3 regions of the Paraglaciecola sp. 2405UD69-4 genome follow, and region 1 is predicted to be linked to each of the others. Evidence: predicted binding sites of a transcription regulator. Region 1 holds the regulator's gene; each other region holds the start of a gene.
The links. Region 1 encodes sigma-54, which starts transcription at its own class of promoters, with help from an activator protein. Its sites were predicted from a motif close to GTTGGCACGNNNNTNGNNT; they were not measured.

Region 2: a site for sigma-54 is predicted at 7,512-7,530, ahead of fliE (flagellar hook-basal body complex protein FliE). Genes of this name have one in related genera too.
Region 3: a site for sigma-54 is predicted at 4,895-4,913, ahead of ACMUMK_RS03635 (BON domain-containing protein). Genes of this name have one in related genera too.

Annotation. Positions count from the first base shown of each region.
Region 1 is NZ_JBLIXM010000003.1:145,378-156,275, forward strand. Features, by position in the region: gene arcB (aerobic respiration two-component sensor histidine kinase ArcB) at 1-1,531, shown strand, start outside; gene ACMUMK_RS12835 (DMT family transporter) at 1,570-2,433, opposite strand; gene mgtE (magnesium transporter) at 2,440-3,795, opposite strand; gene ACMUMK_RS12845 (mechanosensitive ion channel domain-containing protein) at 3,986-5,023, opposite strand; gene ACMUMK_RS12850 (HPr family phosphocarrier protein) at 5,220-5,495, opposite strand; gene rapZ (RNase adapter RapZ) at 5,516-6,361, opposite strand; gene ptsN (PTS IIA-like nitrogen regulatory protein PtsN) at 6,358-6,804, opposite strand; gene hpf (ribosome hibernation promoting factor) at 6,837-7,124, opposite strand; gene ACMUMK_RS12870 (RNA polymerase factor sigma-54) at 7,150-8,652, opposite strand; gene lptB (LPS export ABC transporter ATP-binding protein) at 8,708-9,433, opposite strand; gene lptA (lipopolysaccharide transport periplasmic protein LptA) at 9,433-9,981, opposite strand; gene lptC (LPS export ABC transporter periplasmic protein LptC) at 9,944-10,510, opposite strand; gene kdsC (3-deoxy-manno-octulosonate-8-phosphatase KdsC) at 10,507-10,898, opposite strand, start outside.
Region 2 is NZ_JBLIXM010000002.1:910,628-921,525, reverse strand. Features, by position in the region: gene ACMUMK_RS10480 (6-hydroxymethylpterin diphosphokinase MptE-like protein) at 1-2,041, opposite strand, end outside; gene ACMUMK_RS10475 (flagellin) at 2,214-3,017, shown strand; gene ACMUMK_RS10470 (sigma-54 dependent transcriptional regulator) at 3,210-4,637, shown strand; gene ACMUMK_RS10465 (sensor histidine kinase) at 4,801-5,988, shown strand; gene ACMUMK_RS10460 (sigma-54-dependent transcriptional regulator) at 5,991-7,337, shown strand; gene fliE (flagellar hook-basal body complex protein FliE) at 7,587-7,913, shown strand; gene fliF (flagellar basal-body MS-ring/collar protein FliF) at 7,924-9,627, shown strand; gene fliG (flagellar motor switch protein FliG) at 9,665-10,702, shown strand; gene fliH (flagellar assembly protein FliH) at 10,732-10,898, shown strand, end outside.
Region 3 is NZ_JBLIXM010000001.1:807,010-817,907, forward strand. Features, by position in the region: gene ACMUMK_RS03605 (phospholipase A) at 1-629, shown strand, start outside; gene ACMUMK_RS03610 (diacylglycerol kinase family protein) at 688-2,310, shown strand; gene ACMUMK_RS03615 (mechanosensitive ion channel family protein) at 2,429-3,346, opposite strand; gene ACMUMK_RS03620 (DUF883 domain-containing protein) at 3,716-4,036, shown strand; gene ACMUMK_RS03625 (hypothetical protein) at 4,046-4,471, shown strand; gene ACMUMK_RS03630 (hypothetical protein) at 4,474-4,719, shown strand; gene ACMUMK_RS03635 (BON domain-containing protein) at 4,946-5,515, shown strand; gene ACMUMK_RS03640 (diguanylate cyclase) at 5,780-6,745, shown strand; gene ACMUMK_RS03645 (response regulator) at 6,771-8,750, opposite strand; gene ACMUMK_RS03650 (response regulator) at 8,776-9,234, opposite strand; gene ACMUMK_RS03655 (sensor histidine kinase) at 9,234-10,727, opposite strand; gene ACMUMK_RS03660 (histidine kinase) at 10,729-10,898, opposite strand, start outside.

The DNA of each region.
Region 1 (10,898 bases):
TAAAAAAGCGGAAAATGTTGTAGCTAAAGCCAGTAAAGATAAAACTGCCTTTATTGCCACTATTAGCCATGAATTACGTACACCATTAAACGGTATCGTTGGTTTAAGTCGCATGTTGCGAGACACCAACCTTACTAGTGAACAGTTTGCTTGGGTAAGTACAATTTATGCTAGTGGCATTACTTTAGGCAATATCTTTAATGACATCATTGACTTAGACCGTTTAGATAGAGACAGATTAGAGCTGTCGTTAAAAACAGTTTCATTGAACGACTTCACCTCTGAGCTAGGTAGTATCATAGAGTTATTGGCAGAGGATAAAGAACTTACCTTCGTGGCTAAAGTCCATGAGCCACTGCCAGCTTTGGTCGAAGTAGACGGTACTCGATTAAGACAGATCCTCTGGAACCTCTTGTTTAATGCGGTTAAGTTTACGCAAAAAGGTACAGTGTCTTTAGAGGTTAAAGCAGAGCCTATTGATGCGGCTACCAGTAAAGTTACCTTTAATGTACGCGATACGGGTGTTGGGATCCCGCAGCAAGAATTAGATAAGATTTTTGCTATGTATTACCAGGTTGACTTACCTGAACATCAAAGTGCTACCGGAACAGGAATTGGCTTAGCCATCTGTCAAGAAATGGTATCCTTGATGAACGGCAAAATAAGCGTAAGCAGTGAGATTGGTAAAGGAACTTGTTTCACGGTTGAGCTGCCCTTAGCTATCAGTAAAAAGCCCATCCAAGTTGAGTCTTTGAAGGTTACTGGTTTACAGATCCTATTGGTTGAAGATATAGAGCTTAACGTGATGGTAGCCAAAGCATTGCTTGAAAAGCTAGGGCAATATGTAGACGTTGCTATGACAGGTAAAGAGGCTATCGATAAAGCAAGAGAGAAAGAATACGATCTTATTTTACTGGATATTCAGCTACCAGATATGAACGGGTTTGAAGTGGCAAACGTACTCCATGAAGAGTCACTTGTAGAACAAACCAGTATTGTTGCCTTAACGGCAAACGTGATTAAAACCCGTGACGAGTATCTCGAAAATGGTATGGACGATGTAATTGCCAAGCCAGTTAAAAAGAGTCGAATTATTGAGGTATTCAATAGTCTGTTCTGCGAGTTGCCAATTGAGCCCCATCAACCAAAAGAAGAACCTAAGAAAGACGAATTGAATACTTTCTTAGATTTAGAATTATTACAAATGTTAGTGGATACCATAGGCCATGAAATGGTGCGCACTAGTGTGAAAGTATTCCAAGAAAACATGCCCGAATACATGGACATTCTGCAACTTAGCTTAAGTGCTGATGAAAAAGATGAAGTGTGCTCGCAGGCTCATAAAATAAAGGGTGCCGCCGGATCTGTTGGTTTAGCTAGGGTACAAAAAATAGCTAACGAGATCCAACAAGGTGACCACCCTGCTTGGTGGCAAAATGTTCATGACTGGGTAGAGCAGCTTAATCAAGCGGCAGAGCAAGATATGCAGAAATTAGATAATTGGCTTAGCAAGCAAGACATAGATGACTAAGTAAACTTTACCAACTCACATAGGCATGTGAGTTGGTTTTATTTGCTTTTAGTTTTTGCCAATATGACTAACAAAATACCGCCAAGTATCACTGCTGCCGATATGGCTAAGTGAGTATCTAGTGGTTCATTAACCAGTAAGATGCCTCCGGCTGCTGCCCAAATAGGCACAGATAATTGACATACAGCAGCAATACTTGGCGCTAAGTTAGGCAGTACTAAGTACCAGATAGCATATCCTACGCCAGATGCTAAAGCCCCAGACGCTACTGTATAAACCCAACCCATAGGAGTGATTGTCAGCCCTGTATCCACTAAAATAAATGCTAATCCAAGTAAGCTTATTGGCACTAAGCGCAAAAAATTACTGGCTGTATCATAAAGTGGCTGCTTTGATTTTGAGCCAATTATGCTATAGAAGCCCCACGCTACACCGGCTATGGCCATTAACACACAGCCTACCACACTGGGTTTTTCTAATTCCGGTAACACAAAGTAAACAAAGCCAGCAACAGATAAAAATATTCCTATATATTCCTGAACACCCATACGAGAACCGAGTAACCAAGCTCTAAACAACATAGTAAATTGTACGCATGCAAAAAGTATCAGTGCGCCTGTCGCCGTACCTAAAGATACATAGGCATATGAGAATCCTGCAGCATAGATAAAGAGGTAAAAAGCACCGGAATAACTGCCATGATGAGTTAACCCAGATAGCTTAATTTTATTTTGAAATAATATAATGATGGCTAACACAAAGGCTGCTGACATTAGCCGAATTACAGTAAAATCTAATGGAGGTACATGTTCAGAGTTTAGCGCCAAGCGGCAAAACACTGAGTTTGCCGCAAATGCAAATAGCGCTATTAGCGTTAGTGGGATAGTTTTTATGTTGCTCATTCGTTCCTACATTAATAACCATGTAGCCGTTCCTAAAAAAGCGAAAATTCCTACTACATCTGTGATAGTTGTGAGTATTACACTGCCCGCTAAGGCAGGATCTATTTTTAATTTTTTCATGAGCATGGGTAAGGTAACCCCTGCTAATCCTGCAGCTACCATATTGATCATCATTGCAAATGCTATGACAGCACCTAACATGAAGTCTTGTTTCCAAATAGCGATGACCGAAGCAATAAGTACAGCCCAAATAATGCCGTTCAAAAAGCCAATGGCTAATTCTTTACTGATTAACCACCTAGCATTGGCAGAACTTACATGCCCTAGGGCCATACCCCTTATCACTAGGGTGAGAGTTTGATTACCAGCAACACCACCCATACTAGGTACTATTGTATTTAAAATAGCAAGTACCGCTAATTGGCTTAAGGTTGCCTCAAACATATCGCTAACTGCTGCAGCCATTAAGGCAGTAAATAAATTTACTCCCAGCCAAATAGAACGGCGTTGGGTACTTTTTATTACAGGCGCAAAGGTATCTTCTTCATCTTCTAGCCCTGCCATGCTCATCATGGAGTGTTCAGCGTCTTCTCGAATGATATCTACAACATCATCTATGGTGATTCGGCCTACTAATTGATTGTTTTTATCTACCACTGGGGCAGATAACCAGTCATAGCGCTCAAAGAGATTGGCAACTTCACCGTCATCCATATCAACAGGAATTGCTTCTGAGTCTTTAATTAGCGTTTCTACTGGAGTGTCGGGAGCAGCGGTAATTAATTTTGTGAGGGCAACGCCACCCATGAGCTTGTCCTCACTATCGACCACGTAAAGGGTATCTGTGTGCTCGGGAATATCACCTTTTAAACGTAGATATCTTAAAACCACATCAACATTAATTTTGGGACGCAGTGTGATGGCGTCTGTGTTCATGATAAAGCCAGCTGTGTCTTCACCATATGACAGGCCGAGTTCAGCTCTTTGCCTATCCTGTTCATCCATAGCTGCTAAAATGTCTTGTGAGACAGCCTCAGGAAGGCCTCGTAGGGTGTCTACTAGGTCATCCGTATCCATCTCCTCTAACAAATCGGATACCATATCTGGCTGCATGGTATCTAATATGCCATTACGAACGTCTTCGGATAACTCCTCTAGCACATCACTATATAAACTAGGGGAGATAAGCTGCCAAATATCTATTCGGTTGCGGCTTGGGCTTGATTCCAATAAAAGAGCAATATCACAGGGTTGTAGGCTTTGTAACAACTCTGTGGCGAGGTCGTTTTGGCCAAGCTGTAATGCTTCGTTTATAGCATGACGTTGGCTACGAATGCTTTTGGATTCAAAGGTGTCTGGCATAGTTAACGTATATGTATCCAATATTGAGGGTTAAAAAGAAACAGTGTTACAAGGGCTCATAACGACAAATAGTGTAATGGATGCACGGCCTTTGGTCAGTACATATTTACGCACTTTTTATACAGTATGATGAAGCTAGCTTTATCTAGGAAGTTAATCACTTCCTATCTCTTTAAATAAGAAAGTAGTTTTATTTATTGTCTGGGTCCTCGGCAACCTCTTTTAATTCGCTTACTTTAATTTTTAGCTGTTCTATTTCAGCGTCAATAAGTTGCTGCTTATCTTTCTCTGCATGCTTAAGGCTCTCTTTTAGCTGCTCGATTCTTTGCAACATATCGAGCCTGTCATTTTCTATTTGTTGAGCTTGCTCTGCTTTATCGAAAATCAAGTCTTCAGCAATAGACTCATCTTTCACCTTTTTAAATGCAGGAGAGTGAGCAATCATGCGTTTAGCATCAGGACCTGCATGTTGGCTAATGAAATTAGGAGACATAATTTCAATATCGTTATCATGCAAGCAGTCCAATACATACTTATGTAGATTGGAACGTGCAGTTAGCAGGTTTTTAACTTCAACGAGCAAACCACTGATTTTGTAGCTAACAGAAAAATCTCCTAGCTTGGTTACATGGACAAAGCCGTCCTCAAGGCCACTTTGCTCGGCTGCTTTTAACAATAATTCCTCGATACGACTATGATGTAAGTCGTAGCCTAAGGATAACTCAACAGAAATAATGGTACCGGAGCGGCGTACTACAGTGACCGCATTAGTGATCAATATACTGTTTGGGATAGACACCAACTCTCGTGACTCTGTTTGCACCTCACAATCGAATAAACCCAGCTCAGTGACACGGCCAAAAGTACCATTGATGCGAATAAAATCACCTGTGCCAAATGGTTGAGTAAAGCGAAGTAGGGTACCGGCGACTAAGTTCCCGAATATAGTCGTAGAGGAAAATGCTAATAATCCAGATAAAACTAAGCCTATCAAGCTAAGGATTTGTATCTCAAGATTTTCCTTTAAGGGCAGTGAAATCACCACACTGATTAAGCCCACAAGTAATAGCAATAGCGTTACTACTTGGCGAGAAAAGGTGTTTTCATTGCCTTTATGCTGTTGCCTTATGAGCATGAGCTTTTGACTTAGCCAAGTTACAAAGCCAAAAAAACATAAAGTGACTAATGCGGGCAGCCAATCCATTAATAGGTTATCACTTAGGTCCACAAAATTTACCTTTTAGATACATGTCTTCTTATGGGCTTATCCTATCACTAAGCGTCAAATTAGTCGCTTTAGTAAGAGTGGCAATCAGGTTTTTGAATGTCTGCTAGTTCGGGGAGATACTTTTTAAATTTGCTGGGGTAAAAGTTGAATTGGGATGCGGAGGCAGCTAGCTCTTTTTTAACAGATAAATACTCGTTTACTCATCTTCATTGAAGCGAGTTGCCACTAATATTTCCACTGCATCTAACGCCTCTTTGGCGTCTGGTCCTTCACTCACAAATCTAATCTCTTTGCCTTGATTGCCTTCTAGCATCATTAAACCAAGCACACTGTTAGCTGAAGCGGTTTTTTCGCCAAGATGCAAAGTGATCTCAGCATCAAACTTATTGGTTAACTGAACCAGTTGCGTGGCAGCTCTAGCGTGAAGTCCAAGCTTGTTGACAATCAGTAATGTTTTCTCGAATGTGGCCATAGCGTTCTTCTTTGTAAGGCTTAGCGATTTAGTTCGCGATGCCGTATTTGTACATCAGGATGTGAGTCTGTAAATGCTTTCGCAAGGGTTTCTGCCACGTAAACTGAGCGATGTTGTCCACCTGTACAGCCAATGGCAATGGTGACATAGCTACGGTTGTTTCTTTCTAAGTGGGGGAGCCAAGTGGATATTAGATTTTGAATTTGCCAAATAAACTTAGTCACGATTGGCTGTGAGCCTAGAAAAATTTGTACTGGGGCATCTAAACCTGTGAGATGTTTTAGATCTGGCTCCCAATGGGGATTGGGTAAAAATCGCCCGTCAAACATATAGTCGGCATCTTTTGGTGTTCCATATTTAAATCCAAAAGATTCAAATACCAATACTAACCTTGAACTCTTTTTGCCTAAAATCCTTTCTCGCACTAGTTCTGCTAACTGATGTATCGATAATTGGTCTGTATCTAAATATAAATCAGCTCGCTCAGCGATAGGGGCAAGCAGTTGGCTTTCTGCCTGAATTGCAGCGGATAAGGATTTATTTTGTTTTGATAATGGGTGTAATCGTCTTGTTTCGCTGAAGCGTTTTATTAGAATATCGTCGCTGGCATCAAGGTAAAGAATGGTCACATCCCAAGATTCCGGTAGATAGTTAAGAATTTCTACTAGTTCATTTGGATCTTTAGGGAGGTTTCGAACATCAATGCTAACAGCTACTTGTTGGTATTCATCTACTACCGTGTGAATTAATGTGGGGAGCAGATTAACTGGGATATTATCGACGCAATAATACCCAAGGTCTTCTAGAGATCTTAGTACTACAGACTTGCCAGAGCCAGAGCGACCACTAGTAATGATAAGTTTCATTCGACTACAGCCTTGAATAGTTCTTCGTCTGTAGTGGCGGCACGCATCATTTTCAGCGTTTCTTTATTTGTTAGTTTTTCGGCAATTGCCGATAAAGTACCAAGGTGTTCTGAAGCTTTATCTGTGGGAACTAATATTGCAAAAAAAACATCAACAGGAGCATTGTCTATAGCTTCATAGTTGATAGGCGTTTCGCTGGTAACAACTATTGCAATCACCTCTTCTAGATTTTCAAGGCGCCCATGGGGTAAAGCTATGCCATTGCCAATCCCTGTGCTACCCATTTTTTCTCGGCACATAAGGCAAGATAAAATGGTGGCTTGATCTATTTCTAGTAAGTGTTGACTAGCAATATCACTGATATGTTCCAGGATTCTTTTTTTACTTGCTCCCTGAACTGCACACAAGGTGCAGTCAGGGTGAAGGATATCTTTAATTTCCATTGGCATATTCTAATTGTTGTAAGGAATTTAAGTTAGTGGCGTTGTAGCTTTTCCTTGTACTTTAACACCTGTCTATCGAGCTTATCTATTAATCCATCTATCGCAGCATACATATCAGAATGTTCTGATGTTGCGAATACTTCAGTACCACTGAGGTGCAAAGTTGCCTCTGCTTTTTGGGTTAGCTTTTCTACATTTAAAATGACGTGTACGTTATTGATATGATCGAAATGCCGTTCCAACTTAGTGAATTTGGTGTCGACGTAGTTCTTCAAAGAATCTGTAATATCTACATGATGACCGGTAAGGTTAATTTGCATATCGCCTTTTCCTTCTTTAATGCGCCTATAGTAGGCTCTTACGTTGATTTGACGGGGGTATCATTAAGGACTCCCGATATTTTGCTATTGTCCGCCGCGCGACCATTATGCCTTGGTCGGCCAACAATTGAGCAATTTTACTATCACTTAGTGGTTTACTGGGCATTTCTGCTGCGACTAGCTTCTTAATTAAAGCGCGTATAGCCGTAGAAGAACATTCGCCACCTGTTTCTGTGGCAACGTGGCTTGAGAAGAAATATTTAAGCTCAAAGATACCACGTGGTGTGTGCATATACTTTTGAGTAGTAACTCGTGAAATGGTGGATTCATGCATGTCGACCATTTCGGCAACATCATTTAACACCATAGGTTTCATCATTTCTGGACCATGCTCGAAAAACCCCATTTGCTGCTGAACTATGCAATTAGAGACTTTAAGTAGGGTGTCGTTACGACTTTCAACACTTTTTATAAACCATTTAGCTTCTTGGAGATGCGAGCGAATAAACTGACTGTCAGTTGAGCTTTTTACACTCTTGCTCATGGCCGCATATTGCTGATTTACATTAAGTTTTGGTAAGCTGTCTGGGTTGAGCTCTACTGTCCATCGGCCGTTCTTTTTGGCAACCGATACATCTGGAATTACGTATTCAGATTCACCAGTAACTATGGCTGTTCCTGGTCTTGGGTTGAGAGTTTGTAGTAAGCGCATTGCTTCACGTAATTCGTCTTCTTTCATGCGGGTTTTGCGCATTAAGGTTCGATAATCTTTACTACCAATGAGATCACAATAGTCGGTGATCAACATCTTGGCTTCTTCTAACCAAGGTGTATCAGGAGAAAATTGGTTTAGTTGAATAAGTAAACACTCTTGTGCGCTTCTCGCACCTGAGCCAATTGGATCAAACATCTGAATACGCTTTAACACGACTTCAACTTCATCCAACTCTATTTCTTCATCGTCCATGCTGGCTAGCACTTCTTCTGTACTTATCGTTAAATAACCAGCTTCGTCAATAGAGTCAATGATGGCCATTGCTATGGCGACATCTGTTTCACTGAAGTGAGTGAGGCGCATTTGCCACAGCAGGTGGTCTTGAATATTGTCTGTGGTTTCCCCTTGAAACACAGGTTCATCATCACTGGCTGAGCCTGAACTCGATGAGGATGATGTTGGAGCTGGGGCAGATGATGCACTTAGGTATTCGTCCCAAGTGCTGTCTAAAGGTAAATCTTCAGGGATATCATTATTTTGCAGAGCATCGCCAGCTTCTACGCTGTCAACGTTGACTTCTTGTTGCTCGCTTAATTTCTCTGCTGAGTCAGCAGAGTGGTTGGTTTCAAGTGCTTTATCGCCACTGGCATTGTCGTGTTGCTCTTCAACTTCAAGTAATGGATTTGAATCAAGGGCTTCTTGAATTTCAGTTTGCAAATCCAAAGTAGACAACTGCAACAGCTTGATAGCTTGCTGCAACTGAGGTGTCATTGTGAGCTGTTGGCTAAATTTTAACTGTAAAGAGGGTTTCATTCACTTCTTATATTTAATGTAATGTGTTTATCAGCCGAGTTAACGTATGTGCTAACTATAGCCTGAATTGTTCACCTAGGTATACATCTCTTACACGTTGATCACTTAAAACATCTTCCGCCGTACCCGACGCAATTAATTCACCGTGACTAACAATGTAAGCTTTTTCGCATACATCCAAGGTTTCCCGTACATTGTGGTCTGTTATTAAAACACCTAAACCACGGTCTCGTAAATGTTGAATTATGACTTTAATATCGTTAACTGATATAGGATCAACCCCTGCAAAAGGTTCATCTAAAAGTATAAAATCAGGATCTGCTGCTAGTGCTCTTGCTATTTCTACTCGGCGTCTTTCGCCACCTGATAAGCTCATTCCTAGACTATTACGAATATGATTGATATTGAATTCATCTAGTAGCGCGTCTGCTTGTTGTTCCCTTTGTTCTTTAGACAATTCTTTTCTAGTCTGCAATATTGCCATTAGGTTTTGGTATACAGTGAGCTTTCTAAATATTGATGCTTCCTGTGGAAGATAACCTATACCTTGCCTAGCACGCACATGCATGGGCTGTAAGGTTAATTCTTGTTGATCAATATAAATGTCACCTTTATCTAAAGGTACTAAACCTACAATCATATAAAAAGTGGTAGTTTTTCCCGCACCATTTGGCCCAAGTAAACCAACTATTTGCCCGGTTGAAACCTCTAGGCTAACGTCCCGTACTACTTGTCGAGACTTGTATGATTTTGCTAAATGGCTAGCTTTTAATAAGGCCATTAAGGTTGTTTATCCTGTTGTTTTTTTGCGTTTGACTTTTCTTTGGAGACGGGCTGAAAAGTTGTAATGACTGGCACGCTGCCTTGTTCGTCACCTTGAGCAATAATTTGTTCAAGTTCCATATTAAACACAATAGATTCACCTTTCACGCTACTTGCATTTTGTTCAATCTGCGCTCCACCTGACAAAGACAGTGCACGTGACTCACGCTTATATTCAATTCTGTTCGCTTTTGCGGTGACAATACTGCCGTCTTCTTGTTGTTGGGAGTACTCTGCTGGATTGCCCGTGGCAATGAATATTTCTTTGCCGTCTCCAGCACTTGCATCAATCTCTAATTCATCAGCTTTAAGCTCTAACGAGCCTTGTTTTATCACAACATTCCCTTCATGGAATGCTTTTTTAGCGATCCCGTCTGCTTGCTGATATAAAGAAGACAATTCAATCTTTTGATTAAAGTCATCTTTGCCGGCTACACTCTGCGCTGAAAATAGCAACGCAGCCAGTAAGCTAGCGTGACGCAGTAGGTTGATATACGGTTTTGACATGGTTAAGTAACTCGTATTTTTGGGTTTCTAAGTTTGCGGTAAAACCATTGCTATTAATGACATAGTTCGGGCCAATAATCTCTACAGCCTGATCAGAATACATGGTCTTATCTGTTAAGTTTACTTCGATAAAGTTAGTGCGAATAGTTTGTACATAGCCTTCTTCACTTAAGCTCGTCACTTTTACGTCTGTTTCAAATTGTAACCTTTGATCTTCGTATAGCGTCCCTTCTTTTGCGTCTACTTGCCAAGAATGTAACGTTTGAGCATATAACAAATAACTTGGTTCCTTGAAAAGTGTGAAGCCTAGTAAGTCATAATTCTCCATTTTTTCAGCATATACCTGATGGTTAATCTGCCCAAACTTGTCGTACAAAGTGCTCTTCATTTTATTGGCTTGATAGTTTGGTATCCAAGCTTCTTCAGTTTCGGGTAAGTTTTCTATTTTTTCCTGTTCTAGCCAAGCAGGTAAACTCAGTCCTAAGGCAAGGCTAAACAAAACCAATATACAAATCGTTAGGCGGCTCATACGCTAGCGCCATGAATATTGGTAAGTTGCCCTTTAGTTAGCAGGATTAAATCACACACTTCTCGAACAGCGCCAAATCCACCTTTCGTTTGTGTAACATAATCTGCAGTGCTTGCCACTAATGGGTGACCGTCATTGACACAGATATTTAGGCTTGCTGCATTGAACATCCCCATATCTGGCATATCGTCACCAATGGCAGCGGTTTGTTCGGCTTTTATGCCTAACTCTAATTGTAAGGCTTCAAGTGCAGGTTGTTTATCTTCACAGCCTTGCAATATATGTTTTACACCTAAGGCTGTCATTCTGGTTTCAACCATTTTAGATTTGCGGCCAGTAATCACAACCACATGAATTCCTATGTTCAAGAGAGCTTTGACCCCGTAGC
Region 2 (10,898 bases), on a different contig from region 1:
AAGCATTTTGCAACACTTGATAGTTTTCACGTCCCAATACGTTTAATGCTGATACCGTTGAAGATTCACCCTCTTTGAAGGCGACCATCACATCCTTGTATAAATCACAAGTATCCGGGTGAATGCCGTTACATGAAATCAGAGTAATGTGTTTCAAGTACTCTAAATCACCGATTAATGCTGCCCAATCAAAGGTACAGCGATTTTGCTCAATTTCTGCATGAAAATTTGGTGTGATTCCATGTCGATGAAGTGCTTGTAACGCCGTACCACAGCTAATAACTATGGCTTGTCCTTGCCATTCTTTTATAGCGTCGATAGAAGAGTCTAGAGAAGGACCGTTTCCTACAATGAATATAGGTACTTCTTTATCATCGTAACTTAGTTTTTCACTTGGGTTAGCAACTAACGCTGGAATTTTACGTTTCATTCCTTCTGCTGTATGAGCTATTCCGTAATATGCGTGGTCGAAGTATTCCCCCATAGATATAACAACTTGTAACTGCTCTCTAAGTTGTGAAATAGCTTTGTTCAAAGAGGCGTTGTGGTAGCTTTGATAAAAGTATGTACTGTTTAATATATAAGGACCAATAGCATAAAATTGATTTAATAAATCTCTAAATAAGTTAGTACCGTCATCACCAATATTAAGATAAATCCGAGCCCCAGACTTCTCTACCGTTTCAAAAATAGCATGCCAATCTATCGCAAAAAGTGAACCGCAAAAAAAGTCAGGGTTGGGCTCGCATACAAAAAGCTTCTCAACGGTATGTTCCTCGAGAAGCTTCTCTAATTGATAACCAGTACCGATACCAAACATTATTAGAGACTGAACAGTATCAGGAAGGGCTCCTATTTCTTCTTCTGCTTTTTGCAATAGCTCTTCGGTTTCTTTCACGAATTGATAATGGACATAATGAGCGAGTTTAGTTCCTTTATACCCTAATACTAAGCCATCTTTATTGGGCTGCTCGTCAAAGTTTTCAAAATTTAAAATACATTCTTGTTTTGGGCTAGTTCCATACCAAGTATGCAACTCTTTAATATGTAGTAAATTTATTTCACCGTTAGGGGATTCAATTGGAAGCCATTTTTGTGGCTTATAATCTTTAAATTCTTCATAGATATCTGGGAAGTATTTTTTGAATGCAGCTAGGTTATTAGAGAGTTTATTATTGTTTGCATTTATTGTTTTATGGGTCTCTAAGTCTACTTTGGGTGTCCAATTAGGCACATAGTCTAAATAGCTATCTTTTGTTTGAATTGAAAAACCACTTTCTTGTATATCTGACCAGCTTCGAGTCAATATATCTTGTTCAATTGAGTCAAATACTTGGTGGTTGTAATGTTTATACAGGTGAAAACTAGATACCCCACAGTGGTCTTTCAGCTCTCTAATATCTGCTATTAAATCTCGTCCATCTTTGCCAAGTTGTAAAAATATAGATGTGTCTTTTTGTTGTATCAAAGAAAATATACGTGCCCATGAAACGTCCATTACTGAGCACTTAAAGAACTGTAATTCTGGCTCATAAATCACTAAGTTTTTAATATCATGCTGCTCGAGTAAAGGCTCTAAGTGCAAGCCCAACCCGCACCCTAAAACAACTAAACATTCAATTTTTTGGGGCAGTATCTGCAGTTGTTGCTGTAGTTGAAAGCTTTGCAATGTTTGGATGTCTGCAAGGTTTTCTTCTTCTAATTCATTACTGCAGATTTGTTTATCATTGTTAAGATTTACTTCTGGGGAGTGTTTTTGCTTTTGTTTTAATTGAGCAAGTATTTCTTCTTCGGGGTGAAACCCATAAATAGATCGCCCCTGGCCGTAATCAACAATATTATGTTCACCATATTTGTTAATGAACAATGAAAAGTTAGCTAAGTCTGTAGACTCTATATAATTCAATAACGACGGAATATTTCTTTGAAAGGCGTTAATGTTTTCTTTTTGGGTTTTTAATACGTGCTTAGCGAGTTTATCTTCTAATAATGCCTGCTTTTGTTCATCTTTTTCGATATGTAAACGGATATTTTTAAGCATGTATTGTGTGAACTCTATTTATTGAAACTAAGCATATAATTTTATTATTTCATTGATTTGTTATCTTCCGCAATGAAATATTATGCAAAGGTATTAATGGGGATTTATATTTCAGATTACTTTTTGTGCATCTCTCTGCTAGTATTTTAGAAATATTATTTGGGGAAACGTCATGATTAATTTTAATTCAGAATCAAATACGTCGTTATTACAACAAGTACAAAATAAGCAAGAGTCCATACTTGAGAAGTTGTCATCAGGGAAAAGGGTTAACAGTGCCGCAGATGGTGCTGCCGCTCAACAGATAATTGATCGTTTGACTTCAGAAGTAGAAGGCGGCCGTCAAGCAGTAACTAATGCTTATGACGGTGTGTCTTTGACCCAAGTTGCAGAAGGCGGCTTGTCGGGAATAAATGATGATGTGAACCGTATACGCGAATTATCAGTGCAGGCTGGTAATGGTCTGTTAAGTGATGCAGACCGTCAAGCAATTCAATCAGAAGTGAGTCAACTGCAAGAAAACATTTCTCAAACAATAGAGCAAACAGAATTTGCAGGAAAGTCACTATTGTCCGGTGATGGTTCCATTGACTTTCAAGTTGGCGCAAATGCTGACCAGAAAATAGGTGTGGCTACGAAAGACGTTGTAGCGGGTTTAGATAATATTTTGAATGTAGACTTGAGTACCGCAGATGGTGTAGAGGATGCCCTAGCTGCAGCTGATGCTGCAATTGAGTTTGTTGGTAGTGCTAGAACAGACTTAGGTGCTACTCAAAGTCAATTTGAAAGTGCCGCGCGAAACCTTACTCAAACTAATGTGAATTTAGCTGCTGCAAGAAGCCGTATTCAGGATACTGATTATGCCCAAGCCACATCTGAAAATGCAGTGGCAAGTATTTTGGGGCAAACCAGTTTAGCTGTTCAAGAAATAGCAAACCAACAACAAGGGCAGGCGTTATCCTTGTTGAATGGATAGTTTGCTTACCTAGTAGGTTTTTCATAAGAGTAGCTAAGCTACTCTTTTTTTTGGGGTTTGTTTCAACAAGCTAGTGATTGCTCAATAAAAAAGCATTTTGTTAAAATTGCTTGAAATTCAGTTGCTATCCCCTCTCGAATGGTTAGAATCATCTCATATGGTAAAATCGAAAAAACGCAAAACTGAGGATGCATGAGCAATATTTTGATTATTTGTTCTGATGAAGAGCAAGCTAATAATCTTACTACTATTCTTACCTTTCTTGGTGAATGCTGCTCTAGTATTTTATTTTCTTCGGCCGTAGAAACATTAAAGATTAATCAAGGTATCGAGTCCGTTCTTGTCGACGGTACGAGTCCCGAATTAGTAAGTGATGTTGCTGAAAAATTTCCGAGTGTTCCTTTTATTATATTAGGGCAATATGAAGATTTTAAACCAACTTCGAATATTGTTGGTGTTATAAACGAGCCTATTACCTATCCTGCATTGACGCAAATGTTACATAGGTGTCAAGAATACCGCCGTCGTCAACCGGCTACTAATCCCTTAGCAAACCATAAACCAAAGCTGTTTCGTAGCTTGGTGGGGAAAAGTGATCAAATCCAAAATGTCAGGCATCTGATTGAGCAAGTGGCACCTAAAGAAGCAAATGTGTTAATTTTAGGTGAGTCAGGAACCGGAAAAGAAGTTATTGCTCGAAACGTCCACTATTTGTCAAATCGCAAAGAGGGTATTTTTATACCTGTTAATTGTGGTGCTATACCTGGTGAGCTTCTTGAGAGTGAGCTGTTTGGTCATGAAAAAGGTGCTTTTACTGGGGCTATTGGAACGCGTAAAGGACGATTTGAAATGGCAGAGGGCGGTACGCTCTTTTTAGATGAGATAGGCGACATGCCATTGCAAATGCAGGTCAAGCTTTTAAGGGTTTTGCAAGAGCGGACCTACGAAAGGGTTGGAGGTACTAAACCTATTAAGTGCGATGTGCGAGTGATTGCTGCTACCCATAGAAACTTAGAGTCTATGATCACCGATGGTACCTTCAGAGAAGATCTATACTATCGCCTTAATGTATTTCCGATTGATAGTCCTGCATTGCGAGAGCGTAAAGAAGATATTCCTTTATTGTTACAAGAGCTGGTGTGTCGATTACAAGAAGATAACGCACAGATTAAATTTACAGAAAATGCAATACGCTCATTGATGGAACATAAGTGGCCTGGAAACGTCCGTGAGCTTTCTAACTTGGTTGAGCGTTTGATGATACTTTATCCAGAGCAGCTCATTGATTTAGCGGACCTTCCCTTTAAATATAAACATTTAGATATTGACCCTTATGAGCCTGAGTACCCAGATGAGTTACTTGAGCGTGAAGCCATTAATGCGTTATTTAGAGAAAGTGCTGAAGATGAAGAATCTGGTACTATTGATGATTCATCTTCTAAAGAGTTACCTGCAGATGGCTTAAACTTAAAAGAGTATATTTCTGATCTTGAAGTGAGCTTAATTTCACAAGCCTTAGAGCAACAAGATTGGGTGGTTGCCCGTGCAGCCGAGACCTTAGGAATGCGTCGTACCACCTTGGTAGAAAAAATGCGCAAATATAATATTAACAAAGCATAACCCTCTTCATTGGCCTATTTGTCCACTTGGCCGCCATTTCTTTGACAGGCTATATCTCATTTTATTCTCGTAACATTATGTTTTAAAAGGTAATTTCTTTTGGCATGACATGTGCTTTGTAATACCTGTAATCATTCTGTCTAAGTTTTGACGTGAGGAATTTATGGGGTCTACCAACAGCTTGCCAAATAATATATTTAAAGACACTTTAGTGAGGACTGATATTGTTTCCAATACTTCTCACATTGCTTCTGAAGATTCTTTAGAGGTAGAGGCATTGCGGTTACAAGCTAATCGCCTAGAGCATTTGTTACAGGTCATGCCTGCTGGTGTAGTTGTAGTTGATGGCAAAGGGGTAGTAAAACAGTCCAACCAACTAGCTAAAACTTTACTAGGTGAGCCCTTAGAAGGTCAATCATGGCGGGCCATTATACTTCGTTCATTTAAGCCTCAAGCGGATGATGGCCATGAGGTTTCATTATTTGATGGTCGCAAAGTAAAATTATCTATTACGCCTCTAGGAAAAGAGCCTGGTCAGCTTATTGTGCTGACAGATTTGACTGAAACTAGACAGTTACAACAGCGTATAGGACATTTACAAAAATTATCCTCATTGGGAAAAATGATAGCGTCTTTAGCCCATCAAATTCGTACTCCTTTGTCTGCTGCTATGCTATATGCGGCTAATTTATCAAATAACACCTTAACGAAAAATGCTCGCGACAAATTCAGTGACAAGCTGCAATCTAGGCTCAGAGATTTAGAAAGCCAAGTAAATGATATGTTACTTTTTGCAAAAAGTGGCGATGCTCAAGTTGTCAGTCGTGTTTCAATTAAAAGCTTGTTGGCCGATTTGCAGCAGGGGGTTGATGCTATGTTGCAAAAACACCAAGCCACGTTTTTGGTTCAAGAGCCGCAGCAGGATATTCATATTTTAGGGAATCAAACTGCGTTACTTGGTGCCTTGCAAAACCTTGTTCACAATGCTCTGTCTGTTATTCCAGCGAATGCTGAAATTAGTCTATCCGCCAAATTGTGCACCGAGAAACCAAATACTGTAAAGCTATGTGTAATGGACAATGGTCCTGGTATTCAAAAAGAAAATGTCACTCGAATATTTGAACCCTTTTTTACCACAAAAAGTAATGGTACAGGGTTGGGCTTAGCAGTGGTTAAAAGTGTCGCTCAATCTCATCAAGGGCAAATTGCTGTTAGTAATTTAGCCACAGGAGGTGCGTGTTTTACTATGGCATTACCAGTACTTGAAGCAAACAATAAGGCCGATAATGTGGCTAAATCTGCGCAATACAATCAGTCGCAACTACAATATGCCGATGCGGCGGGGAGATAAATATGAGTCAAGCTAAAATACTAATCGTTGAAGATGATGCTGGCTTACGTGAAGCGCTAGTTGATACCTTGTTGCTTGGTGGTTACCAAGTGGTTGAGGCTGATAGCGGAGAGCGAGCGTTAATAATTTTATCAGAACAGTCAGTAGATTTAGTGGTTAGTGATATCCAAATGTCGGGTATGAGTGGCTTGTCTTTGCTTAAAAATATCAAAAATAAGCATCCTAATCTTCCTATTCTCTTAATGACAGCTTACGCAACGATTAATGATGCAGTACAGGCTATGCGCGATGGAGCCACAGACTATTTGTCTAAGCCCTTTGCGCCAGAAGTTCTGCTTAATTTAGTGGGGTGTTATGCTCCAGCCCATAAGGTTGAGTCACGAACCCCTGTTGTTGATGATCCTAGTAGTTTACAACTTTTGACGCTTGCTAAAAAAGTAGCTACATCAGAAGCCACCGTCATGGTGCTCGGCCCCAGTGGTTCTGGTAAAGAGGTATTGGCAAGATATATTCATGATCAGTCAAATCGCAGTAAAAAGACGTTTGTGGCGATTAATTGTGCTGCTATTCCAGAAAACATGCTTGAAGCCACATTATTTGGTTACGAAAAAGGTGCTTTCACTGGAGCATTACAAGCTTGCCCCGGTAAATTTGAACAAGCTCAGGGAGGCACCATCTTACTTGACGAAATTAGCGAGATGGACCTTAGTCTACAGGCCAAGTTGTTAAGGGTGCTGCAAGAAAAAGAAGTGGAAAGACTAGGAAGCCGTAAAACTATTGCCCTTGATGTAAGGGTTATTGCTACAAGTAACCGCAACTTAAAGCAAACTGTTGACGCAGGTGAATTTAGAGAAGATTTGTATTATCGCCTTAATGTGTTTCCTCTGACTTGGTTACCGCTTGATAAACGAGCTGGAGATATAGTGCCTTTAGCTGAGCATTTAATCGAACGGCATTGTCAAAAATTAGGTAACGCAATACCAAAACTAACTGCGGCTGGTCGCAGCAAGCTATTGCAGCATAGTTGGCCAGGTAACGTGCGTGAGTTAGAAAATGTCATTCAACGGGCGTTGATTTTGTCTGATGGCACTCAGATTGATGCAATCGATCTTATGATAGAACAAGACTTATCGACAGGGACCCGAACGTTTGAGACTGAAGTCATTGAGGAAGACAGCAGTAAATTAGGATCTGAGTTAAGACAGCAAGAACATCAAATTATTTTAGATACATTACAAAGCTGTAAAGGTCGCCGTAAAGATGTGGCGGAACGTTTAGGAATAAGCCCACGAACATTACGCTACAAGTTAGCAAAAATGCGCGAAGTTGGAATTGACTTACCAGCTTAATATTTTTTGTTGTTTAAGGTTTAGCCAGCTTAAATATTAGCCACCATGATTGGTGGCTTTTTTATACCTACGTCTTTGTGCTAATTGTCAAGAATATGACACCCGAATATACACTTCTTAAATTCGTAAGTTATTGTAATTTATATGAAATATTTTTTTGGATAGACTTGGTACTTTGGCACTCAGCTTGCTAATTACAAAGATATAGTGTTTCAAAATAAAGTACATCACCAGCATTGGGAGTTAGTCATGGATATAAAAGCACAGTCACTCTATCAAGAACTGCAAGGCATGGCCGAGCAGACAAAAATAGGGCTTGGTGATCCTAACTCACTGACGACTAATCCATCTTCTCAAAATTTTGCAGAGCTATTGAGCCAAGCTGTTGGTACCGTAAATGAAATGCAACTTGATTCAAAAGATAAAGCTATGGCTTTCGAGATGGGCGATAAGAGCCTTAGTTTAGCTGACGTAATGATCGCTAAAGAAAAAGCCGGTATCGCGTTTGAGGCTACGATTCAAGTAAGAAATAAAGTACTTGATGCCTACAAACAAATAATGAACATGCCAGTTTAGGAGTTAGGTTTTGGCTGAAGCTGCGGGTACAGAATTAGCAATGAGCGATATGAATACAGATTTGTATCCTAACGACTCAAGTGCAGAACAAAAATCAGGTTTTATGGACTCTGTTGGCAATGCCGACATGGTGCGCCAAATCACTTTGATTGTAGCCTTAGTGATTTGTGTTGCTATAGCGGTGCTTATTTTTCTTTGGGCGCGAGAGCCAGATTATCGTCCTTTAGCAAAGATGGAGACTCAGGAGTTAATAGAAACACTAGATTATCTTGATCAAGCTCAGATAGATTACCGTTTAGAAGGCAATGTTATTTATGTTAGTGCTGAGCAATATCAAAGTATAAAAATTGGTATGACTAGACAAGGTATTTCCCAAGGGGAGTCTGCTGGTACTGATATTATTATGCAAGATATGGGGTTTGGGGTGAGCCAGCGTGTTGAGAAAGAGCGCTTAAAACATGCCAGAGAAAGACAAATCGCCAGTACAATTGAAGAAATAAACTCCATTGCCAGAGCAAAAGTCTTGTTAGCCCTACCCAAAGAAAATGTGTTTGCAAGGCGAGAGAAAAAAGCCAGCGCCACTGTAGTAGTCACTAGTAAACGTGGATCAATGATTTCTACGGGCGAGGTCAATTCGATAATTGATATCGTAGCTTCTTCCGTTCAAGGTTTAGAGCCAGAAAGAGTCACAGTGAGTAACAGTAATGGTCGCTTGTTAAACTCAGGCTCTCAAGATGCCGAAGCGGCTCGTTCTCGAAAAGAATATGAGTTAGAAAAAAAGCGTGAAAGTGAGTACCTAGAGAAAATTGACTCTATTCTTATTCCAGTATTAGGGATTGGCAACTATACAGCACAGGCCGATGTCACTATGGACTTTACGTCTGTAGAGCATACGCAGCGCAGTTATAATCCTGATTTACCTGCTATCAGAAGCGAAATGACAGTTGAAGATAACAGTGTAGGTGGCGTGATAGCAGGCATTCCTGGTGCCCTGACTAACCAACCTCCGTTGGATGCAAATATTCCAGAACGTGCCAACTTTAACTCAAGTCAACAAACTACACCTGGTAGAAACCATAAAGAAGAAACTCGCAATTACGAATTAGACACCACAGTCAGCCATACTAAGCAGCAAGTTGGGGTTATTCGCCGTTTAAGTGTTTCTGTGGCCTTAGACTATGTTTCAACTATCGCAGCAGATGGTACCGAAACAACCGCGCCTAGGCAGCAGGCAGAGTTATTAGATATACGTCGTTTACTGCAAGGCGGTATTGGATTTGATGTAACCCGAGGAGATTCTTTAGAAGTGGTAAGTATTCCCTTTACAAGGGAGGGAGACTTTGAAGCCGTTGATGTTCCATTCTGGGAAGACCCTGTATTCCTACCTATGATTAAACTAGGTGGGGGCATCTTTATCATCGCACTGTTAATTCTATTTGTGGTGAGACCTATGGTGAGTAAACTGATTCACCCAGAAGAGATCAAGAGTAATGACTTGGATGCAGATGAGGGCTTAGATTTAGGGGATGAAAATATTAGCCTATTAGCTGAAGAGTTTGATGAATCTCAAGTTGGTTTTGCGGCAGACGGTACTTTCATGCTACCTGATTTACACAAAGATGAAGATGTACTAAAAGCTGTTAGAGCATTAGTGGCAAATGAGCCAGAGTTGTCGTCTCAGGTTGTTAAAAATTGGATGATGTTAGATGATTAAGGTGTGGTTCAGTAAGCGGGATATTGAGGGCTAGATTGTGGATGAAGAACAAGAAACCGGTGAAGTAGGCTACGACGTTGGAAAGTTAGAAGGCGTTGACAAAGCCGCTATCTTACTACTTAGCTTATCAGAAGAAGATGCAGCACAAATTCTTAAACACCTTGAACCTAAAGAAGTACAAAAACTAGGGCAAGCTATGGCTTCAATTGAAGACATGACCCAACCTAAAATTACTGCTGTTCACAAAAATTTTATCGAAGAAATCCAAAATTACAGCACCATTGGATTCCAAAGTACTGACTTTGTTAAGCGAGCTTTAACGTCTGCATTAGGTGAAGATAAAGCTGCTAACTTAATTGATCAAATATTGATGGGCTCTGGGGCGAAAGGCTTAGACTCGTTAAAATGGATGGACTCAAAACAGGTTGCCAGTATTATTCGAAATGAGCATCCGCAGATCCAAACTATTGTTATGTCTTACTTAGATGCTGAGCAATCAGCTGAAATTCTGAGTCAATTCCCTGAGAAAGTCCGCCTTGATCTAATGATGAGAGTCGCAAACTTAGAAGAGGTACAACCGGCAGCATTACAAGAATTGAATGAGATCATGGAGAAACAGTTTGCCGGTCAAGCTGGTACCCAAGCGGCGAAAATGGGAGGGCTCAAGTCTGCTGCTGATATCATGAACTACCTAGATACTAATATTGAAGGTCAGTTGATGGATGCTATCCGTGAGCAAGATGAAGAAATGAGTCAACAAATCCAAGATCTAATGTTTGTATTTGACAATCTTTCTGAAGTGGATGACAGAGCAATTCAAGCCATACTCAGAGAAGTGCAGCAAGAAGCACTGCTCAAAGCGATAAAAGGGGCTGAAGATGAACTCAAAGACAAGATAACTAAGAATATGTCTAAACGTGCCGCTGAAATGCTTATTGATGATTTAGAGGCCATGGGGCCGGTTCGTATCAGCGAAGTAGAAACGGCTCAAAAAGAAATTCTGTCTGTTGCCAGGCGTTTAGCTGATTCAGGTGAAATCATGCTAGGCGGTGGTGGCGGTGATGAGTTCTTATAAATGTCTACTGATTTTTTTGGAGAAACAGTATGACTGATGATGAATTAGATGAAGAGTTTAAAGCTTGGGACTTACCTTATGTAGAATCGCAGGTAAACAAAGCAGATTTAGAAAAAACCAACGCTTTGAACCGAAAGTCTGATTGGAAATACGAACCGCCAGAGCCTGAAGTAGAAATTCTGCCACCTACTGCTGA
Region 3 (10,898 bases), on a different contig from region 1:
TGAGTATGAAGCTGCCTTTATATATAGAGAAGGGCACCACATCTGGTCTGTATATGGGATTTACATTAAAGTCCTTTTGGCAGGTTTATAACTCAGAAGTATCCAAACCATTTAGAGAAACAAATTATGAACCAGAGGTGTATTACTCTTGGCAGAATGAGTTATCCATCCTTGGGTTTAAGTTTAATAATATTCAAGCCGGTATTAATCACCAATCTAATGGCCAGACAAACGTGTTATCTCGAAGCTGGAACCGACTTTTTGCTTCAGCCTTATTCAGTGATGACACATCTTTTTATTACATTAAAACTTGGTACCGAATTCCTGAAGATGAAAAAGAAACGCCTACTAGTGCCACAGGCGATGACAACCCAGATATCACACGCTACCTAGGCAATATTGAATTAGGCTTTGGAACAACTTGGGGAAAGACCAACATTTCAGCTTTGGTCAGAAACAACCTAAGAACCAGCAATAACAAAGGTAGTATTGAGTTAAACCTAACTTACCCTTTAACAACAAATTACGATTTGTTGTTTCAATATTTCAATGGTTATGGAGACTCACTAATTGATTACAATCGTCATCAACAAAGGGTCGGTCTGGGTGTGCAGCTCAAGTTTTTATAGCTCAGTTGGGCATTCCTAAATTTAGTCTATCTACTATTTTCGGATCTCTGAGGGACTTATGAATATCACTTATTATTATGCAATCTTGACTGTATTCGCCGCCATTGCAACCTGGCTTGCCCCCAATGTTTTCACAAAGTTGGGGTTTCTATGGCTCTTTATCTCTTTACTTGGCGTGACAGTAGCCTACATATTGGAACGGCCAAGTGTTTTTAAAAAGAATCATGACGGTTCTATTCCTTTGTTGATCCGCTGGTTATTTATCCCCTTTCTTATTGGTGTTCAGTTCTACAATACCTGGGCTAGAAAACGAGATTCTGTTCCACCCATACAAAAAATCGAAGAAAATTTATATTTAGCTTGTAGGTTATTTCCATCAGATGTGAATGAGCTAAGTGGTTATGGCGTGTCATGTGTTTTGGATGTCACTGCCGAATTTAGTGGTATTGGGTGGGTACTGTCAGATAACGAGTGGCAGTACTTAAACATTCCTGTGCTTGACCATCAAAGCCCCACCGATGCACAACTATTACACGCTATTAATTGGATTGATATTCAAAGGGCAAGAGATAAAGGCGTAGTGATACATTGCGCATTAGGGCGGGGGCGTTCAGTGCTAGTTATGGCAGCCTACTTGTTGAGTAAGCATCCTGACTGGAGTGTAGAGCAAGCTTTAAATAAAATTCAAGGGGTCAGAAAAACTGCCAATTTAAACAAAAAACAGCTTAGAAAGTTGCAACAGATTCATGATAAAGGTGGGCTTATTAACAAAGAAAAGCTTGCCATCATTGCCAATCCTGCTTCTGGCTCGGGCAAATGGTTACTTCATAAACAAGAGATCCTACAGAGGCTTTCAGTTAAGTTCGATGTACAGGTATTTGAAACAAGCCTACAAGACACTGCAATAGCGCTAACGCAACAAGCACTGAGTGAAAACTATCAAACCATAGTGGCCTGCGGTGGTGATGGAACCATAAACGAAGTGGCATCAGTTTTGGTACATACAGATGTCACTCTCGGGATGATCCCAATGGGCACCACCAATGCCCTTTGTCATGTCCTATTTGGTGTAACTAGTAAAATATTACCTATTTCGCGATGTTGCGACCTAATAATTAAGGGTGATCTGCATACAATTGACACCTTAGAGTGTAATCAAGAGCTAGTATTACTCATGGTTGGATTAGGGCTTGGTCAAAAGATGATTGAGTCTGCAAGTAGAAAAGTCAAGAATGAGTCAGGTCAGCTGGCTTATATTCAAGGCTTGTGGCAGGCCATACAACTAGATGAGGGCCTTGAACTAACCCTCACGGTGGATGACAAACCTAGCATGCCTATTCATACCACTAGCTTAGTGATTGCCAATGCTGCTCCTTTTAGTTCTATTTTGGCGCAAGGTGGAGGGGAGCCAGACTTAACAGACGGTAAGATGGATTTGACTTGGTTACCTTCTAAAGGTGAGCCCGCAGAGCAGCTTTTTAATTTTGGTGGGCTAGCAATAAATGCTATTGCTGGAACGCAGCTAAGCCAACAGTGTTTCTTTTGCCAAGGCAAAAAGGTTTCAATTACAGCAAATCGTACCATTGATTATGTAATTGACGGAGAAACGCGCAGTGCCTCTGCCCTTGATATTATTGTAAAACCTAGTTCTCTTAAGGTTGTGACTGACGTAAACGTTTAAAGTTAACTAAGCCGTTAGCTTCTTCTTAATATGAAAAAGCCAGCCCTTACATGAGTGAGGGCTGGCTTTTTTGCATTCCCACCCAGCTGAAGCTGAGTAGGATCAAAACAATCAAGGTTTAGCTATCATTAGCGGTAACAGAGTGCTTGGAACTTAACATGGTATCTAACTTCTCACCTCCTTTAGCCCCGAAGTCTAATGTTCTGATTGGGAAAGGGATCAGAATATCGGCATCTTCTAGTGTTTGCTTGGCCTTTATTACCGCTTCATGTCTGGCTTGCATAAAGCCAGTTTCTCCTGGGTAGTCTATCCAGAACCAAAGCAATAAATTAACACTGCTATCACCAAAGCCTTCTGCAAAAACAGCTGTTTCTTCCTTACGGATCACAAAGTCAAATGTGTTAATAGCATTGACTAGGAGTTCGGTGGCCCGTTTAGGATCATCGCCATATGAAATACCAATTGGAATTTCAATTCTTCGAACACCTGTACTTGAATAGTTGGTAAGAATATTTCTAAAGAGTATTTTATTTGGGATGATTTCTAACTGACCAAAGAATGTTTCAACTAAAGTGTTACGTAAGTTGATGGTCTTAACTGTGCCGAATACACCATCAGACTCCACTACGTCGCCAAGTTGAAATGGTTTACGAATCCCCATTGCAATACCGGCTATTAGGTTCTCTGTCATGTCTTGAAAGGCAAAGCCTATGGCTAAGCCAACTATACCAGCACCAGCTAATAGTGAAGTGACTGTACCTTTTAACCCTAAGAAGTCTAAGGCAATAAAGACACCGGATACAAGGATCAGCATTTTAAATATTGCAGCAAGCAGGTCTGCTATTTGCCGGGACTCTAAGGCTCTGTGTAGCCCTTGTTTTAATACTCTCCCTGCTATCCTCGCAATAATTGAAAATACAATAGTGATAACTATTGCAACCACTATGTTCGGAAGGTGTTTTATACCTGATTCTAGCCAAACCATTAACTTTTCGTTAATTAGGCTCCAAAATGATTCTATGTTTATTATTTCCATACTAAGCTCCAGTTATTAGATAAAGCTTTATAAACAATAATCATTCCTTGTTTTAACTTGTTGTATTTAAAGAATAAAATATAAATTAAAGATTTAAAAAGTCATGGTCTATGTAACATTTACACAGTGTTAGCGGCATACTTTCATTGTGATGATAACTGCACATTGTCACTGCTTAGCTGTGTAAGCAAATACTTCATTGAGGAGGGAATAATTTACACGGATGTAAAAGTATTGGACCGGTAAAATTCGAGTTTTCTTTTTAAGTATATGTAAAGTATAGCTTTTATTTAATGGTATGTGAGTTGCTTTAGTTAGGTCACTACCGAGGAATGTACTTCGGTTAGTTAACAAAACTAGGAGAACAAAATGGCGACTACAGCAAATTCTGGATCTCAAACGACGAAAGCGAAAGCAAGTAAAACTGCTACTACACCTATTGCTGAGAAGGTAACAGAAACACTACATGAATCTGTTGACACTTTGGCTGATCATGGCGCATCACTAGAGCAGAAACTTAGAGAATCTGCCAGCGATACAGCTGCCAATGTAAGTGAAAAGCAAGCCCAAGCTAAAGAGTATTGGGATGGCTCAGCAGTAGGTAAATACACTAAAGAAAATCCTTTAGCCACCGCGGGTATCGCGTTCGCTGCAGGTGTGTTGCTAACATCTTTACTTAAACGTAAGTAGGCTCACAACATGACCGCCCAAGGCTCTGAAGCCGCATCAGCGAGAGTAAAGGAGCAGCACAGTGATGCTGCTCCTCAAGATATACTTTCCTCATGGGAAAAAGTCTTTAAAGGTTATTTGGTGAAAGCTAGATTGGCAAAAGACTTAGTAGCCGCTGATCTGAGTCTTTCAGTAGAAGCTGTCATAGTCAGTGCATTATGTTTGATGACTTTGGTGGGGATTGGCTTATTGGTTTGGATAACTGTGCTTTTGGCTATAGGTTATGGGCTGGTGGCACTGGGCGCTCATTGGGTTTTTATACCGGTGACCATCATAGCTTGTAATGGTGTGTTGCTTGTTTGTGTTTATTCAATTTTCTCAAAGGCAAAAAGCTCTATCAATCTTAATGCCACTTTAAGGGTGTTGTTTGATAAAAAGCAAAGCCATAAGGAATGAGTATGTTAAACGTATTATCAAAACAGAAACGTCAGCTTGAACAAGCACAGAGTGATTATCTTGTCGCTAGTCAGTATGTAAATCGTAAGTTGAATATTGCTAAGGGCCAGACTAAGGCATTTGCTGGGTCTCCCAAAGGGCTAATATCTGCTTTTTCTGCAGGAGCAATGCTAGGCGCATCACCTTCACAGGCTAAATCTATTTCTACTTGGGCCCGATTATTTCCATTACTTTCTGAACTGTTGTAACTACCCGCTGATTTCTCACTTCCATTAGTTTACCGTTTCGATGGGGCTTAATTTGAGCCTAGCATTTGATAAACCTCACAGTGAAATGTTTACACTCTGTGTGTAAATGGGTACACATCTTAACCTGCTTTTTAGTTACTTGAAAATAATTTCCTTTAAAAACATGTGGTTACTATGTGGCATATAACTAGCATAAGCCTAAGTGAACTTGTAATAGGAGGTCATTATGAAACGTAAAATACTTACAATCATTTTTGCGACTGCTATTAGTACAACCTCATTTGGTATTCAGGCTAAAAACACATGGAAGGGTGAAGCTAAAGATGCATGGATTGATGGTAGAGCCGAGTCTGCTTTACTTTTTAATAGCAATCTAAATTCTTTCAATATCAACACAGATGTTAATCAAGGTGTTGTCATTCTTACCGGTAAAGTAAATAGCAGTGTAGAGAAGGCCTTAGCAGAGGAGTTAGTGGCTGCAATTGATGGTGTGTATGTCGTAGATAATAACTTAACCATAGGTTCTGATGAGCAAACTAGCACTAACGATAATCGAGTTTTGAATAGTTTGCAGGATTCTAAGTTAGAAGCCGGTGTTAAAGCTCGTTTGCTATTTGAGCCTGAGGTTAGTGGTTTGGATATTGAAGTAGAAGTTGAAAATGCTGTTGTAACCTTAAGTGGTGTCAGTCAAACAGGGTCCGAGCGAGATCTCGCTGTAGCGATAGCAGAGAACACTGAAGGCGTATCTGAAGTCATCAGTTTGATAAAAGTAGATGAGCTGGTGGTTAAGAACTGAACATAGCTGTTATTCAACCCGCCCATTTAATGTGCGTTTTTTTTCTTTAAAGCAGGAACCTTTCAATATGCAAAAACTCTCAAGAGTAATATCAAATTTATTTGATCCTAAAGCTGAAACAGAAAGTAGAACGTTAGATTGTATTTTAGTCAGCCACTTTAATTGGTTTGCAAGTTATGAAGCCAACGGGTTGTTAAAATGCAGATATTGCCTCGCCAATTATGGATTACCAAGCTAAGGGCTAATTTTTAGGAATTCTTTATTATGTTTGCAACGAGTAACAAAATTTTACAGGCTGAAGAGTCAGCTTATCTAGGTCGCGTATATAGAGACTTAGACCAAACCTTGTTGTTAGTGGGCTCGGGAAGAGCTCTTGAATGTCTATCATTGTCTTTTGCTAAGAGCTTTAATGTTGTTAGTGCTTCACATACTGAGGACGTACTTCAGGTAAGCAGTAATGAAGATGTGGATATGATCATTCTATATGCTGCAGACGATAAAGATATTTGGGTAGAGACTCTCAGGCAAATTCGCTCTAACTCAATGCTGAACTTTATCCCTGTGATAGTGTTAACCGAAACCAATTCTGTTAATTCGCAGCTGATTGCATTAGAACTCGGGGCGTTAGATTGCATGGTCAAGCCCGTGAATACGTTTTTGCTTAACGCCAAAATAGCCAACTACATGAAGTTAATAAAAAGTATCAAGGAACTGGAGTTGGTTTCGTGCACTGATGGCTTAACTGGGTTAGCAAATAAAATGCAGCTCAATACCAGGCTTAAAAGCGAATGGTATAGAATGAAACGAAATAACTTGCCATTGTCAGCTTTGATGGTAGACGTTGACCATTTTAAGCATTTTAACGACACATTTGGACACATAGAAGGAGATGAGTGCTTAAAGAAAGTGGCCAATGTGATTAAACAGGTAGCTGCCCGAGATTCAGATTTTGGTGCAAGATTTGGTGGTGAAGAATTTGCCATACTATTACCTAATACCGATCATGAAGGCGCAGTAAAAGTAGCAAAAGCGGTTTTGCAAAAGTTACAAGGTCTACACATACCTCATGAGTATGAAGGTAACCCATATTTGAGTGTGAGCATCGGTATTAGCAGTTGTGAGCCCCATTCTATTGAAGATATAAACCTAGATCCTATTTGGTTGTTAGAAGAAGCAGACAGCAACCTTTATAAAGCCAAACACAATGGTCGAAATTGCTATTGGGGCTAAAGTATTGGGGTTAAGTTACCGGGACTTAAGTAACTAAGGTTGCGAGTTTCTGTTTATTTAACGGCTTGAGCAAAGCTCTGTTAATGCCTTCATGCTTAAGCTGCTCTTCGCTTAGGTCTTCACCGCTAATAATGATTAGTTCATCTGTGTAGCTTGTTAGCTGGCTATGCTTTGCTAGGTCTAAGCCGTATTCGTCAGGTAAGTGTAGATCTAGTAAAATTTTATCCCATCTTTTTTCGGTTGCTAAAAGTGCTCGGCACTGTTCAGCGCTATGGGCTACCGATACTTTAGCGCCCAATGATTCTAGCAAAAGCTTAGTGATTTCTGCTGCATCTACATCATCTTCCACCAACATAATGTGATGTGATGGGGTTGAGTTATCTGCCTCATTTGCTTCAGACTTTTCATTTTCTACTCTAACTTTTTGTCCGTTTTGCGGAGCTAGTACTTTAGATAGGCTATGGTGAAGTAAAGCTTTATCCACTGGTTTTGAAATCACACCATCAAAACCAAGGGTTCTTAGCTGCTGTTCTACGCCTTTCATGGTGGCGGCGGTTAAGGCGATGATATAACCACTAAATCCTTGGTCGCGGATTGCGACTACGGCTTCTTTGCCATCCATGTGGGGCATATGTATGTCCATAATAATGGCGTCATAGGGAGTATGGTTATCTAAGTTTAAGATAGCTTTATCTAGCGCCTGCTTACCGTTTTCAGCAAAATCCACAGTTAAACCAAATGAGTTAGTAATATGGCCAATTAACATTCTAATATCAGGAATATCATCGACGACTAATATTCGTCCTTGTAATGGAGGCAGAGAGGTTTGTTTATCGTTGGCTAATTGCTTTGTTAAAGACAAAGGCGCGCAATGTTTATTGGCGGTAACACCGCATTTAACCACAGCAGTAAAGCAGCTACCTTCACCAACCGTTGAAGTAGCAGATATACTGCCATTGAATTTAGTTGCCAGCTCCGATGATATGGCCAGACCTAGCCCCGCGCCTTCTTCTTTTCTAGATACCATATCTTCCACTTGTTCAAAGGGTTGGAAAATTTTATCTATTTTTTCTGTTGGTATTCCTTGGCCTGTATCTTTTATGTCAAATTGGATTTGATACTGGTCATCTTGACGCTCTGATGTAATGACAATCTCAACTGAGCCCATATCAGTGAATTTTATGGCATTGTAAATAAGATTAATCAGTATCTGGCGTAAACGGGTCGGGTCGCTATAGATCTCATCCGGTATGGGGGTAATTGAACTTAGCCTTAATTTTATGCCTTTATCGTTTGCGGCAACTTGCATCAGGGTGTAAATGTCAACCAAAAAGCTGTTGAGGTAGATGGTGGTGGGGTTAAGCTCAAGCTTTTTAGCAGCAATCTTTGATAAATCTAGTACGTCGTTAAGTAGGCTGAGCAGGTGCTTACCATTATTTAAAATGATATTAAGCTCATCTTTTACAGGCTCAGCTTTTTGATTACCTAGCAGTAATTCTGTATAGCCTAATATTGAGGTTAATGGCGTGCGTAACTCATGGCTAAGGTGTGCTAAAAAGCGATCTTTAGAGCGGCTTTTAGTCTCAGCATTAATTCTTTCTAAGCGCTCTTTTTCAACTTCTTGGCGAGCTAGGGCATAGCGAATTGCCCTTGTGAAGCGCGGGCTATCTAGTTCATTTTTAACAATAAAGTCAACGGCTCCGGCATCTAGTGCTAGTTTATCAAGCACTTTATCCGATTGTCCGGTGAGCATTATGATAGGCACTCTGCAGCGAATTGCAGTGGAATGCTCTAATACCGTTAGGCCGTTTAAGGCACCAAGTTGATAATCTAAAAGGCAAATATCATGTTGATTACCCTTTAGCTGCTCAAGTGCTTCATGGGGCGTGGCTACCCAATCTATTTCAAAGGTATACTCATCTAGCTCTTCTAGGCAGTCTCTGGCAATGATGTAATCATCTTCGTCATCTTCTACTAAAAGAATTCGCGCGTTTTTCATTGCCATATTGATTCCGCTAGCCTTAGTAAATTTAATAGGATTGGTTGGGTAATTCTACAAACTCAATCCAATACTTACCTAGGGCTTTCATTAGATTAACTAAGCCTTCGAAATTAACAGGTTTAGTGATGTAAGACGCCGCTCCTAGTCCATACCCTTTAACCATATCTTCCTCTTGTTGAGAGGTGGTTAGAATGACAACCGGTATAGACTTAAGGTTAGGATCCGCTTTGATCTCTTTTAAGGCTTCTCTACCGTCTTTTCGGGGCATATTTAAGTCTAACAAAATTAAACTAGGCCAAGGGTATTGCTTAGTATCAGCATACTTGCCTTCACGCCTTAGGTAGTTAATTAACTCTTCGCCATCTTCAACACAGTGTAAATCGTTTAGTACACGGCTTTCTTCTAGTGCTTCTTTGGTTAGTAACCTATCATCCTCATCATCATCGGCCATTAAGATAGTGATTGGCTTTTTATTTACTTCAGTCATTATTGGTTTTCCGTGTGTTCAAAAAGAATAGGGGCTGCGGGAATAGTGACAGTAAACACTGTGCCGACTCCCAATTTACTGGTGGCGCTAATTTTACCTCCGTGTCGTTCGACTATCCGGCGACAAACAGCAAGTCCTATGCCGGTTCCTTTGTATTCAGAGCGACCATGAAGACGCTGAAAAGGAACAAATATTTTGTCTTCAAATTCTTGTTCAAATCCTATGCCGTTGTCGGTAATGGTCAGGATATGCCAATCGCTCAAAATCTTAGTGATGTCTTCGGGTATTTGCTTTTGTTCGTAAGCAATTGTGATGATAGGTGCGACATCAGGTTTTCTGAATTTTATCGCGTTAGACAGAAGATTAAGGAAGAGTTGGTACATCTGTCCTTTGTCGCCTTTGATTACGGGCAGGCTATCTAGATTAATGTGACTGCCACTTTCTTCTATCGCGATTTCTAAATCACTGAGAATATCTTCCATAATGACATTGAGGTCGACGTTAATAAATTCCTTACCTCGGGTCGTGATCCTCGAAAAGTCTAATAGATCATTTATTAAATTCGACATGCGCTCAGCGGCGGCTTTCATACGCGTAATGTAGTCAACACCTTTGCCTTCGAGCTCTTTCTCGTAGGTCGACATTAACCTATCACCAAAAGCTCTGATTTTACGCAGAGGCTCTTGCAAGTCATGGGAAGCCACAAATGCAAAGTCTTCTAATTCTCTGTTACTTCTACTGAGTTCTTCCGAATAAATGGTGAGCTCTTTAGTTCTTGCCGTGACTTGTTCAGCTAGCTTTTCGTTTTGTTCTTCTAATGATTGGCGCAACCTACTTTCATAATTAATATTCAGTTTAGCCATAAACAGCATGCCAAAGAGCAAAAGTGAGCTGGTGATACCCGACAGCCAAAAGGTGATTTTAGCTTCTTGGCGTATTTTTATGAGGTATTCGAGGCTGCTGTCACGATATTCGATTTCTGCTTCTTTTAGCTCACTTATGATACTCAAAATATCGGTATATAAATTTCTGCCTCGGCCTGTCATTACTAAGCTAATAGCACTTCTTTCTCTTTCTGCGAGTGCGAGTTTGACTGTTTTTTCGAGTTCATCTAGTTTTTCTTCACTTAGTGAAAGCAGGGTTTCAATCTTTTCACTTTGCAGAGGGTGCTGAAAGTCTTGCTCGGCCACTAGTGCCATTTGGTCGGACACTTTTCTAAGTGCTCGCCTGTATGGCATTAAATAATCATCAATTTCAGTTAATAAATAGCCTCTTTGTCCTGTCTCTGCGGACAGGATAGAGATGTGCAGATCATTTAACGCCAGCACAGACTCAGAGGTTTGATAGAGCTGTTTTTGGGTTGTTGATAATTTGCCAATGGTTTGGATGGCAATATAGGCATTACCGATAATTAGCCCAAGCACTAAAATAGCAATTACCACCCAGGTTGACAGCGAGTTATCAAACCAGCGTTTTTGATTGGTTGGTGTCATTTTACTTGTCACCATATTGCTGACTGATAGTCTGTAAAGTCTGGCTGCATTCTTGGCAAGCATTGATAATTTTGTCTAACGCTTGGAGTCCTTTCTCCATTGGCATGTCATTCTCAAGTACTAATTTGATCATTTCTGCATTCATTGAAATACGGTTTAACGGTGAACGAG